Regions from separate parts of the Promicromonospora sp. NPDC052451 genome, predicted to be linked through region 1. Evidence: predicted binding sites of a transcription regulator. Region 1 holds the regulator's gene; the other holds the start of a gene.
The links. The regulator Rex, encoded in region 1, represses fermentation and respiration genes when NADH is low (regulators of the CRP and FNR family bind a similar motif). The targets are predictions, from matches to a motif close to CTTGTGAANNNNTTCACAAG.
Positions count from the first base shown of each region.

Region 2: the regulator Rex is predicted to act here: its motif matches at 1,683-1,702, upstream of mqo (malate dehydrogenase (quinone)).

Region 1 covers NZ_JBIUAP010000013.1:11,932-16,687, reverse strand. Annotated here, with positions in the region: gene ACIG47_RS20600 (histidine phosphatase family protein) at 1-275, opposite strand, end outside; gene aqpZ (aquaporin Z) at 435-1,184, shown strand; gene ACIG47_RS20590 (MarR family winged helix-turn-helix transcriptional regulator) at 1,291-1,803, opposite strand; gene ACIG47_RS20585 (YceI family protein) at 1,937-2,488, shown strand; gene ACIG47_RS20580 (redox-sensing transcriptional repressor Rex) at 2,694-3,341, opposite strand; gene ACIG47_RS20575 (glutaredoxin family protein) at 3,402-3,650, opposite strand; gene ACIG47_RS20570 (Pr6Pr family membrane protein) at 3,665-4,336, opposite strand; gene ACIG47_RS20565 (HAD family hydrolase) at 4,415-4,756, shown strand, end outside.
Region 2 covers NZ_JBIUAP010000006.1:109,105-113,860, forward strand. Annotated here, with positions in the region: gene ACIG47_RS12420 (SDR family oxidoreductase) at 1-534, opposite strand, end outside; gene ACIG47_RS12425 (helix-turn-helix transcriptional regulator) at 766-1,605, shown strand; gene mqo (malate dehydrogenase (quinone)) at 1,721-3,214, shown strand; gene ACIG47_RS12435 (MFS transporter) at 3,309-4,574, opposite strand; gene ACIG47_RS12440 (ArsR/SmtB family transcription factor) at 4,624-4,756, opposite strand, start outside.

The DNA.
Region 1 (4,756 bases):
TCGAAGCGGTTGCCGGCCTCGATGATGCGGTCGTCCGTGGCGAGCTCCAGGCCGAAGCCCTGGGCCACCGGTGTGGCGGTCTCCTGCGCGCGCTGCAGCGGCGACGCGACCACCCGGACCACGTCGTGGCCACCGCTGGTGAGGTGGTCGGCGACGATCTTGGCCATCGCCTGGCCGCGGTCGGAGAGGCGGTAGCCAGGCAGACGCCCGTACAGGATGCCGTCGGGGTTGTGCACCTCGCCGTGGCGCAGCAGGTGGACCGTCGTGGAGACCATGGCGCCCAGTCTCGCACCCGAGCCTGGGTGCCCGTGACCTCCAGCGGGTGTGGATTACGTCATCTCGCGCCGATCCAGGGATGCCGACCTACTGTCAGCAACAAGTTTCACGGTGGTCTTCACCATGAAACCGTCCGACATGAGCAAGGGGGTCTCACCATGACGGAGACAGCATCACCCGCGATGTACGCACGGCTCCTCGCCGAGGCGCTGGGTACCTTCGTCCTCGTCCTCGGCGGCTGCGGTACCGCCGTCTTCGCCGCCAACTTCCCGGACGCCGAGACGAACACCGTGGGGGTCGGCTTCCTGGGCGTCGCCCTGGCCTTCGGCCTCACCGTCGTCGTCGGCGCGTTCGCCCTGGGGCCGATCTCGGGCGGGCACTTCAACCCGGCCGTCACCCTGGGCCTGGCGGCCGCCGGACGGTTCTCCTGGAGCGACGTCGGCGGGTACGTCGTGGCGCAGCTCGTGGGCGGTGCGCTCGGGTCGAGCGTGCTGGCGCTGATCGCGGCCGGCGGGCCCGACGGGTACTTCGAGGCCGCCCGGGAGTCCGGGTTCGCGGCGAACGGGTTCGGCGAGCACTCGCCGGACGGGTTCGGCCTGGGCTCGGCGGCCCTGACCGAGACGGTCCTCACCGCGGTCTTCCTCTTCGTCATCCTCGGCACCACGGCCCGGGTGGCCGCCCCCGGGTTCGCGCCGCTGGCGATCGGCCTCACGCTGACCCTGATCCACCTGGTCTCGATCCCGGTCACCAACACCTCGGTGAACCCGGCCCGCTCGGTGGCGACCGCCATCTACGCCGGGGGCTGGGCGTGGGGCCAGCTCTGGGTGTTCCTCGTGTTCCCGATCCTCGGCGGCCTGATCGCGGGCTTCGCCTACCGCCCGATGTTCGGCCGCGCGATCACGGCCTGACGTCGCACCACGCCACCGACCCGGCGTCCTGGGCGTGCCGAGCCGGTCAGGTGGTCGCACCACCCGGCCGGCCCGGCGCGCGCGGTGCGCCGGGCCGGCCGGCCCGTCAGTCGCAGTGGGCTGCCAGGCCCTCCTCCGTACCGCCCGCGTCCTTCGACGACGCCGCGACCTTGGCCATGATCCGCCCCAGCATCGCGAACTCCTCCGGCTCCAGCGCCTCGACCATGATCCGGCGCACCGCGGCCACGTGGCCGGGCGCGGCGACCACCAGGGCCGCGTAGCCGTCGTCGGTCATGGTGCAGTTCACGCCGCGCCGGTCGCCCTCCGCCGCCCGCCGCTCCACCAGGCCCCGGGCCTCCATCCGGGCCACGGTGTGCGTGAGCCGGCTGCGCGACAGCACGAGCCCGTCCGCGAGCGTCGACATCCGCATGGTGCGGTCCGGTGCCTCCGAGAGCTGGACCAGCAGGCTGTACTCCCCGAGCGAGAGGGTGAGGGTCCGGTCGTGGACCGAGCTCAGGGCCTCCACGAAGCGCGCGGTGCCCTCCAGGTAGTGCCGCCAGGATCCCTGCTGTTCCTCGGACAACCAGATGTCGCGCCCCTCGACGGTCTGCGCCGCCATGTCACCACCGCCTTCGTGCGAACCGAGCCCCTCTGGGAATACGTTACGGGAACCGCTATGTTGGACGGGATCGTGAGTAGTTGATCCCTCAACTATCCACCCAAACCGCCACATCACCAAGGAGTTCCCCCTCATGGCCACCCCGCTCCCCGCTGGTCTCACCGCCGGCACGTACGAGATCGACCCCTCCCACACCGCTGCTTCCTTCTCCGTCCGTCACGCCGGGATCGCGAAGGTGCGCGGCAGCATCGCGGTCACCTCGGGCACCATCACGGTGGGCGAGGACCTGGAGTCGTCGAGCGTCGCCGCCGAGCTGGACGCGGCCTCCGTGAGCACCGGCGACGCCGGTCGCGACGGCCACCTGAAGAGCGCGGACTTCTGGCACGCCGACGAGAAGCCGACCTGGACCTTCACCTCGACGGGCATCCGTGCCGACGGCGACGACTACGTCATCTCCGGTGACCTCACCATCAACGGGATCACCAAGGGCGTCGAGCTGGAGACCGAGTTCACCGGCACCGCCAAGGACCCGTTCGGCAACGTGCGCGCCGGCTTCGAGGCCAACCTCGAGGTCAACCGCAAGGACTTCGGCCTCACGTGGAACGCCACGCTGGAGACCGGCGGCTTCCTGGTGGGCGACAAGGTCAAGATCACGCTGGACGTCAGCGCCATCGCCAAGGGCTGACCCCTTCCCCGCAGCACGGCGCGTGTCCCGGACGCCCGCCCCGCCTCGGCACCCACCGGTGCCCGGCAGGGCGGGCGTCCGTGCGTCGCGAGCCGGGCATCCCGGCCCGGTGCGCTTCTACCCAGCGATTGCGCCCCGGAATCGCTGCTCTGGTGGGCGCAATCGCTGGGTAGAAGCGCACTTCACGCCGGCACGCCGGCGCCGGTCACAGCGCGGCTGCGCGCGCCGCCGCGTGGAAGGCCAGGATCTGCAGCTCGCCGCCGACGTCGACCGAGCGCACCACGACGTCGTCCGGCACCTGGAGCGCGACGGGCGCGAAGCTCAGGATCTCACGCACACCCGCGCCGACGACGGCGTCGGCCACGTCCTGCGCCACGTGGCCCGGCAGGGCGAGGACCACCATCGACACCCGCTCCCGCTCGATGACACCGGCCACGTCGCGGACGTGCTCGACCGTCACGCCGGCCACGTCGGTGCCCACGACGTCGGGCGACGCGTCGAGCAGGGCCACCACCTGGAAGCCGCGCGTCGCGTACCCGGAGTAGTTCGCCAGGGCGTGCCCCAGGTTGCCGATGCCGACGATCGCGAGCCGGTGCTCCGTCTCGAGCCCGAGGGCGACGGTGATGTACGAGGCGAGCGACTCGACGTCGTACCCGACGCCGCGCGTGCCGAACGAACCCAGGTACGACAGGTCCTTGCGCAGCTGCGCGGAGCTCACGCCCGACCGCTCCGCGAGCTCCGTCGAGGACGTGAGATCCACCCCCTCGGCCGCGAGGTCGCGCAGGGCGCGCAGGTAGTAGGGCAGGCGCCCCACGGTCGCCGCCGGAACTGTGCCGTCACTGAGTTCGACCACGTGCTGCTCCCCTCCCCGCAACCACTGTGTCGCGGGCGTACGCACACACTGCCGGGACGATCATGCCAGGAGGCGGGCCAGGCGCGCACCGTCCACGCGCCAGAATCCTTGCTGGACCCCGTCCACCTCGACCACGGGGACGTACTCCCCGTACTTGTCCCGCAGTGCGGGCGCGCTGTCGATGTCGACCTCGCGCCACTGGACCCCCGCACCCTCGCACACCTGGACGACGACGGCACGCGCGTCCTCGCACAGATGGCACGCGTCGCGGGTGTAGAGGACGACACGGGGTTCGGCAGGAGCTGTCACGCCCCGAGGTTACGTCACGCGGGGACCCGCGAGCGGTCGGTGTCCGGGAGCCGCCCGTCCGCCCAGCGCACCCCCCAGGCGAGCGCGAGGAAGACGACGGCCACGCCCGCGGAGTTGATCAGTGCCCCGGCGTAGCCCAGCTCGGTCACGTCCAGGAAGGGATACGGGTACCAGCCCGTCGCCGCACCCCGGACGAACGTGTAGACCAGCCACGCGATCGGGTAGACCACCGACCACCAGACGGTCCGCGCGGTCACCCGCGGGCGGGGCCCCACCAGCACCCAGGCCACGACGGCCAGCACCGGTGACAGGACGTGCAGCATCACGTTCGACACCATCCCGGCGCCCGTGAGCTCCACGAGCCCGCGCAGCACCGTGTTGTAGACGATCCCGGTCACTGCGATGCACAGCAGCGCGTCCAGCCGCAGCACCCGGAACACCGGCCCGTCCCGGCGCGGGTCGAGCGCCAGCGCCAGCGACACACCGCCGATCAGCAGGTTGGACTGGATCGTGAAGTAGCTGAACAGCCGCACGATGCGCTCGGCATGGGTGGGCGCGGTCCCGGGGCCGCCCGTGAGCGCCACGACGAGCTCGATGGCGAAGCCGCCGAGCGCGAGCAGGGCCACCAGCAGGTGGAGGACCCGGGCGAAGGGGGCCTGCTCGGACAGGGCGTTCCGGTAGGTCACCCCCTGGTTCTACCAGTGCTCCCGGGCGGCCGCCCGGCGAGGACTTGCGGCACGTGTCACGCGGATAGAGTGACCTCCATGCCGTCGACGCACCCCTCGTCCGCCACCGCGGCGTTCTTCGACGTCGACAACACGATCATCCGCGGGGCGAGCGCCTTCCACATCGCCAAGTCCGCGTACCAGCGCAAGTTCTTCGGCACCCGCGACATCCTCAAGTTCGCCCTGGTCCAGGCCCGCTACCTGCTCTGGGGTGAGAACAAGGAGGAGATCGACCAGGTGCGCGACCGCGCCCTCTCGCTCATCGCGGGGCGCAGCGTCGCGGAGATCGCCACCCTGGGCGAGGAGGTGTGGGACGCCGTCCTGTCGCTGCGGATCTACCCCGGCACGCGCCGGCTGCTCGACGAGCACATCGCGGCCGGC
Region 2 (4,756 bases), on a different contig from region 1:
CTGCCGGTAGGCCCGCATGACGTCGTACGACCGCTCCCAGTTCAGGTCGTCCCAGTGCATGGAGCCGCTGGCCGAGGCGACGCTGACCTGCGACGTCACCCGGGCACCGCCGTCCCGCAGCAGGGGCATGAGCTGGGCGACGAGCGCGACGTGCCCCAGGTGGTTGGTGCCGAGCTGCAGCTCGAACCCGTCGGCGGTCGTCAGGCGCCGGGGCGGCCGCATCACGCCGGCGTTGTTGACGAGGAGATGGATCGGGTCGCCCTCCCCGCGGAGAGTCTCGCCCAGGGCCGCGACGCTCTCCAGCGAGGACAGGTCGAGGCTGCGCAGCGAGACCCGTGCGCCCGGCGCGACCCGCCGGATCCGCGTCATGGCGGCCTCGCCCTTGGCGGGGTTGCGGACGGGCATGACCACCTCGGCGCCCGCGGCGGCGAGCCGTGCGGCGATGCCCAGGCCCATGCCGTCGCTGGCGCCGGTGACCACGGCGCGCCTGCCGGTCAGGTCCGGGACGGTGATGTCGATCGGTGTGCGTGGCATTGTTCTGCTCCCTGCCGTGACGGCTGTCGTGGTGCTCGCGGCCCGCTCGGGCCACGGCACCGATCCTCGGCGGGGCGCCAGGACCTATCCAGGACCTGGCGATCACAGGCTCGCCGGGCCACCGCTCACGCCGTACGGCCACCGCTCACGCCGTATGGGGGGATCGGCGGGCCGTGGCTGGACCGCCGGGCACGGGGTAGAAACGAGGCAGGACTCGACGAGAGGGACACCGTGATCGATCGCACCGGGCTGGCGGAGTTCCTCCGCCGACGCCGTGAGCAGCTCCAGCCCGAGGACGTGGGCATGCCGCGAGGCCGCCGTCGGCGGACGAACGGGCTGCGCCGCGAGGAGGTCGCCGTGCTGTGCAACATGTCGACCGACTACTACTCCCGGCTCGAGCGGGAGCGCGGCCCGCAGCCGTCCGAGCAGATGATCGCGTCCATCGCGCAGGGACTGCACCTGTCGCTCGACGAGCGTGACCACCTGTTCCGGCTGGCCGGCCACAACCCGCCGCCGCGCGGCAGCACCAGCGCGCACATCAGCCCGGGCCTGCTGCGCATCCTGGACCGGCTCGACGACACGCCCGCCGAGATCGTCACCGAGCTGGGCGAGACCTTGCGCCAGACGCCGATGGGCGTGGCGCTGACCGGGTGCACCACCGAGTTCACCGGTCCGGCCCGCAGTGCCGGGTACCGCTGGTTCACCGACCCCGGGGCGCGCGACCTCTACGCACCGGACGAGCACGCCTTCCTGACCCGGATGTACGCCTCGGGGCTGCGCGAGCTGGTGACCATGCGGGGTCCGCAGTCGCGCGCCGCGGAGCTCGCCGCCCTGCTGCTGAAGCAGAGCGAGGAGTTCCGCGAGGTGTGGGAGGCGCACGAGATCGGGGTGCGCCCGCACGAGGTCAAGCACTTCGTGCACCCCGAGGTGGGGGCGCTCGAGCTGAACTGCCAGCGGCTGGTCGACCCGGGCCAGGTGCACTCCCTGATGGTGTACACCGCCGTACCGGGCAGCGAGAGCCACGAGAAGCTCCAGCTCCTGTCGGTCCTGGCCCCGCAGCCGGTGCGCTGAGACCGCCGGGCGGCCGCGCCGGACGGCCGCCGAGTGAGAGACGTCACGGCGCGTATCACGTGATTCATGCCACAGCGCTCGTTCCGCTTTTCACAAGCCCGCTATCGTTCTTGCCGTGACTTCATACCTCCAGACAGCCCCGCGTCCTTCCGAAGAGGTCGACGTCGCGCTGATCGGCGGAGGGATCATGAGCGCCACCCTCGGCGCGCTGCTCACGATCCTGGAGCCGACCTGGCGTATCGGGATCTACGAGCGCCTCGACGAGGTCGCGCTCGAGTCGTCGAACCCGTGGAACAACGCGGGCACCGGCCACTCCGCGCTCTGCGAGCTGAACTACACGCCGGAGCGCAAGGACGGCTCCGTGGACATCTCCAAGGCGGTGAAGATCAACGAGCAGTTCCACACCTCCCGCGAGTTCTGGAACCACCTGCTCACCGCCGGCCTGATGGAGGGCACCGACTTCATCAACGTCACCCCGCACATGACGTTCGTGCGCGGCGCCGAGAACGTCGACTTCCTGCGCCGCCGCTACGACGCGCTCAGTGCCCACCCGCTGTTCAGCGACATGGAGTTCAGCACCGACCCCGCCGTCATCGGCACGTGGGCCCCGCTGATGACCCTCGAGCGCGACGCCGACGAGCCGATCGCCGCCACCCGTGCCGCCGCGGGCACCGACGTCGACTTCGGCTCCCTGACCCGCAAGCTGATCGGCTTCGCCACCGCCCACAACACCGAGCTGCACCTGAACCACGAGGTGCGCGGCCTCAAGAAGCTCCGGGACGGCCGCTGGCGCCTGACCCTGAACGACCGCACCTGGAACGCCGGCACCCGGCGCCGCACCGTCACCGCGAAGTTCGTCTTCGTCGGTGCCGGCGGCGGCGCGCTGCCGCTGCTGCAGGCCTCGGGCATCAAGGAGGCCCGCGGGTACGGCGGCTTCCCGATCTCCGGCGAGTTCCTGCGCACCGCGAACCCCGAGCTCGTGGCCCAGCACAACGCGAAGGTCTACGGCAAGGCCGACGTCGGCGCCCCGCCGATGTCCGTGCCCCACCTGGACACCCGCATCGTGGACGGCAAGGGCTACCTCATGTTCGGCCCGTACGCCGGGTTCAGCCCCAAGTACCTCAAGAAGGGCAAGTACCTGGGCCTGATCACGTCGCTGCGCCTGCACAACGTGTTCTCGATGCTGGGCGCCGGCGTGAAGAACCTCGACCTCACCGGCTACCTCATCGGCCAGGTCGCGGCCGCGCCGGAGACCAAGTTCCACGAGCTGCAGCGGTTCATGCCGACGGCGCAGCCGGCCGACTGGGAGAAGATCACCGCCGGCCAGCGCGTCCAGGTCATCAAGTGGGTCAAGGGCAAGGGCGGCGTGCTGGAGTTCGGCACCGAGGTCGTGGCCTCCGCCGACGGCACCATCGCCGGCCTGCTCGGCGCCTCGCCGGGCGCCTCGACCGCCGTCTCCGCCATGACCGGCCTGCTGGAGCGCTGCTTCCCCGAGAACTACGCGACGTGGAAGCCGCAGCTCACCTCGATGATGCCGAGCCTCGGCGGCGGCGCGGACTACGACACCGCGCAGCTCACCGCGGCGGAGAAGGTCACCGCGGGCGCCTGACCGCCTCCCGGCCCGCACGAACGCGGGGGTAGTTGCGCTCTCCGGACCGGAGAGCGCAACTACCCCCGCGTTCGTCGTCGGACGCCGTGGGGCGTCAGCCGCCCAGGGGGCCTTCCGGGAGAGCGCGCAGCCTGGCCAGCGGCGAGACCAGCACGCTCCACGTGGCGAGGCAGTGCACCGCCGCCATGAGCAGGATGGTCTCGCGGACGCCGAGCACCCCGCCCAGCCACCCCGCGACCACGCCCGCCACCGGCATGGTGCCGAAGTTCACCACCTGCATCACCGTCATCACGCGCCCCCGCAGGCCGGCGGGCACGTAGCGCAGGCGCCACGCGTTGCGGATCACGTTGCCCGACACCACGCACAGGCCGACCAGGAACCCGCCGGCCCCGCTGATCGCCGCGCCCCAGCCCGGCAGGCCGGCACCCACCAGCAGGGCCGCCGGGCCGGAGAGCACGAGCAGGACGGTGGAGGCCCGCCCGCTGCCGAGGCGCGTGCTCAGGAACGGCGCGACGACGGCGCCGAGCACGCCACCGGCCCCGGCCGCCGCGAGCACCGCGCCGACCCCGGCCTCCGTGAGCCCGAGGTCGCGCACCAGGAACAGGACCAGGAGCGCCCCGTACCCGGTCAGCCCGAAGTTCGACGCCCCGCCCATGCCCACGAGCCACGGGATGTAGCGGTCGCGGCGGACCAGGTCCACGCCCTCCCGGATCCGCGCCGCGAGCGACCCGGCCGGACCGGGCTCCGCGGCGGCCGGGCGCGCCACCCGGATGCGCCACAGGCACACCGCCGACCAGAGGAACGTGGCGGCGTCGAGCGCGAGCCCGACCGCCGCCGTCAGCCACTGGGCCAGCAGACCACCGAGGCCGGGGCCGGTCACGTTCGCCGCGGACTCGGTGCCGAAGAGCCGTGCGTTCGCCGCCTCGAGCTGGCCGGCGGGCACCACCTCGGGCAGGAACACCTGGTAGGCGGTGCGGAAGAACACGGTGCAGACGCCGCCCACCAGGGCCACCACGGCGACCTGGACCAGGGTGAGGGCACCGAGCGCGAACGCCACCGGCACGCTCCCGAGCGAGACCGCGGCGGCCAGGTTGGCGGCGATCATCACCGCCCGGGCGGGGAGCCGGTCGACCCACGCGCCGACCGGCAGCCCGATGACGAGCCAGGGCAGCCAGGCCGCGGCGGTGATCAGGCCCATCCAGGCGGGTCCGGCGTCGAGCTGCGTCACCGCGAGCAGCGGCAGGAGCGCCGAGGTCGTCGCGTTGCCGACCACGCTGACGCCCTCGCCCAGCCACAGGAGGCCGAAGGCCCGGTTGCGCGCGAGGGGCAGGACCGCCCGCGAGGGCGCGATCGTCGTCATGCGGCCAGACTATATCTACAAGACTTCTTGTACAACAGTCCTTGTCGAACTAGGGACGGGACGGGAACGCCCGCGCGAAGAGGAACACGTGCTCAGCCCTCCCCTCGGCCTGCCCCGTGCTTCCCCGCTCCTTCCACCGCCGCACGAGGTCGTTGACCTCGTCGGTCAGCTCCTGCAGCTCG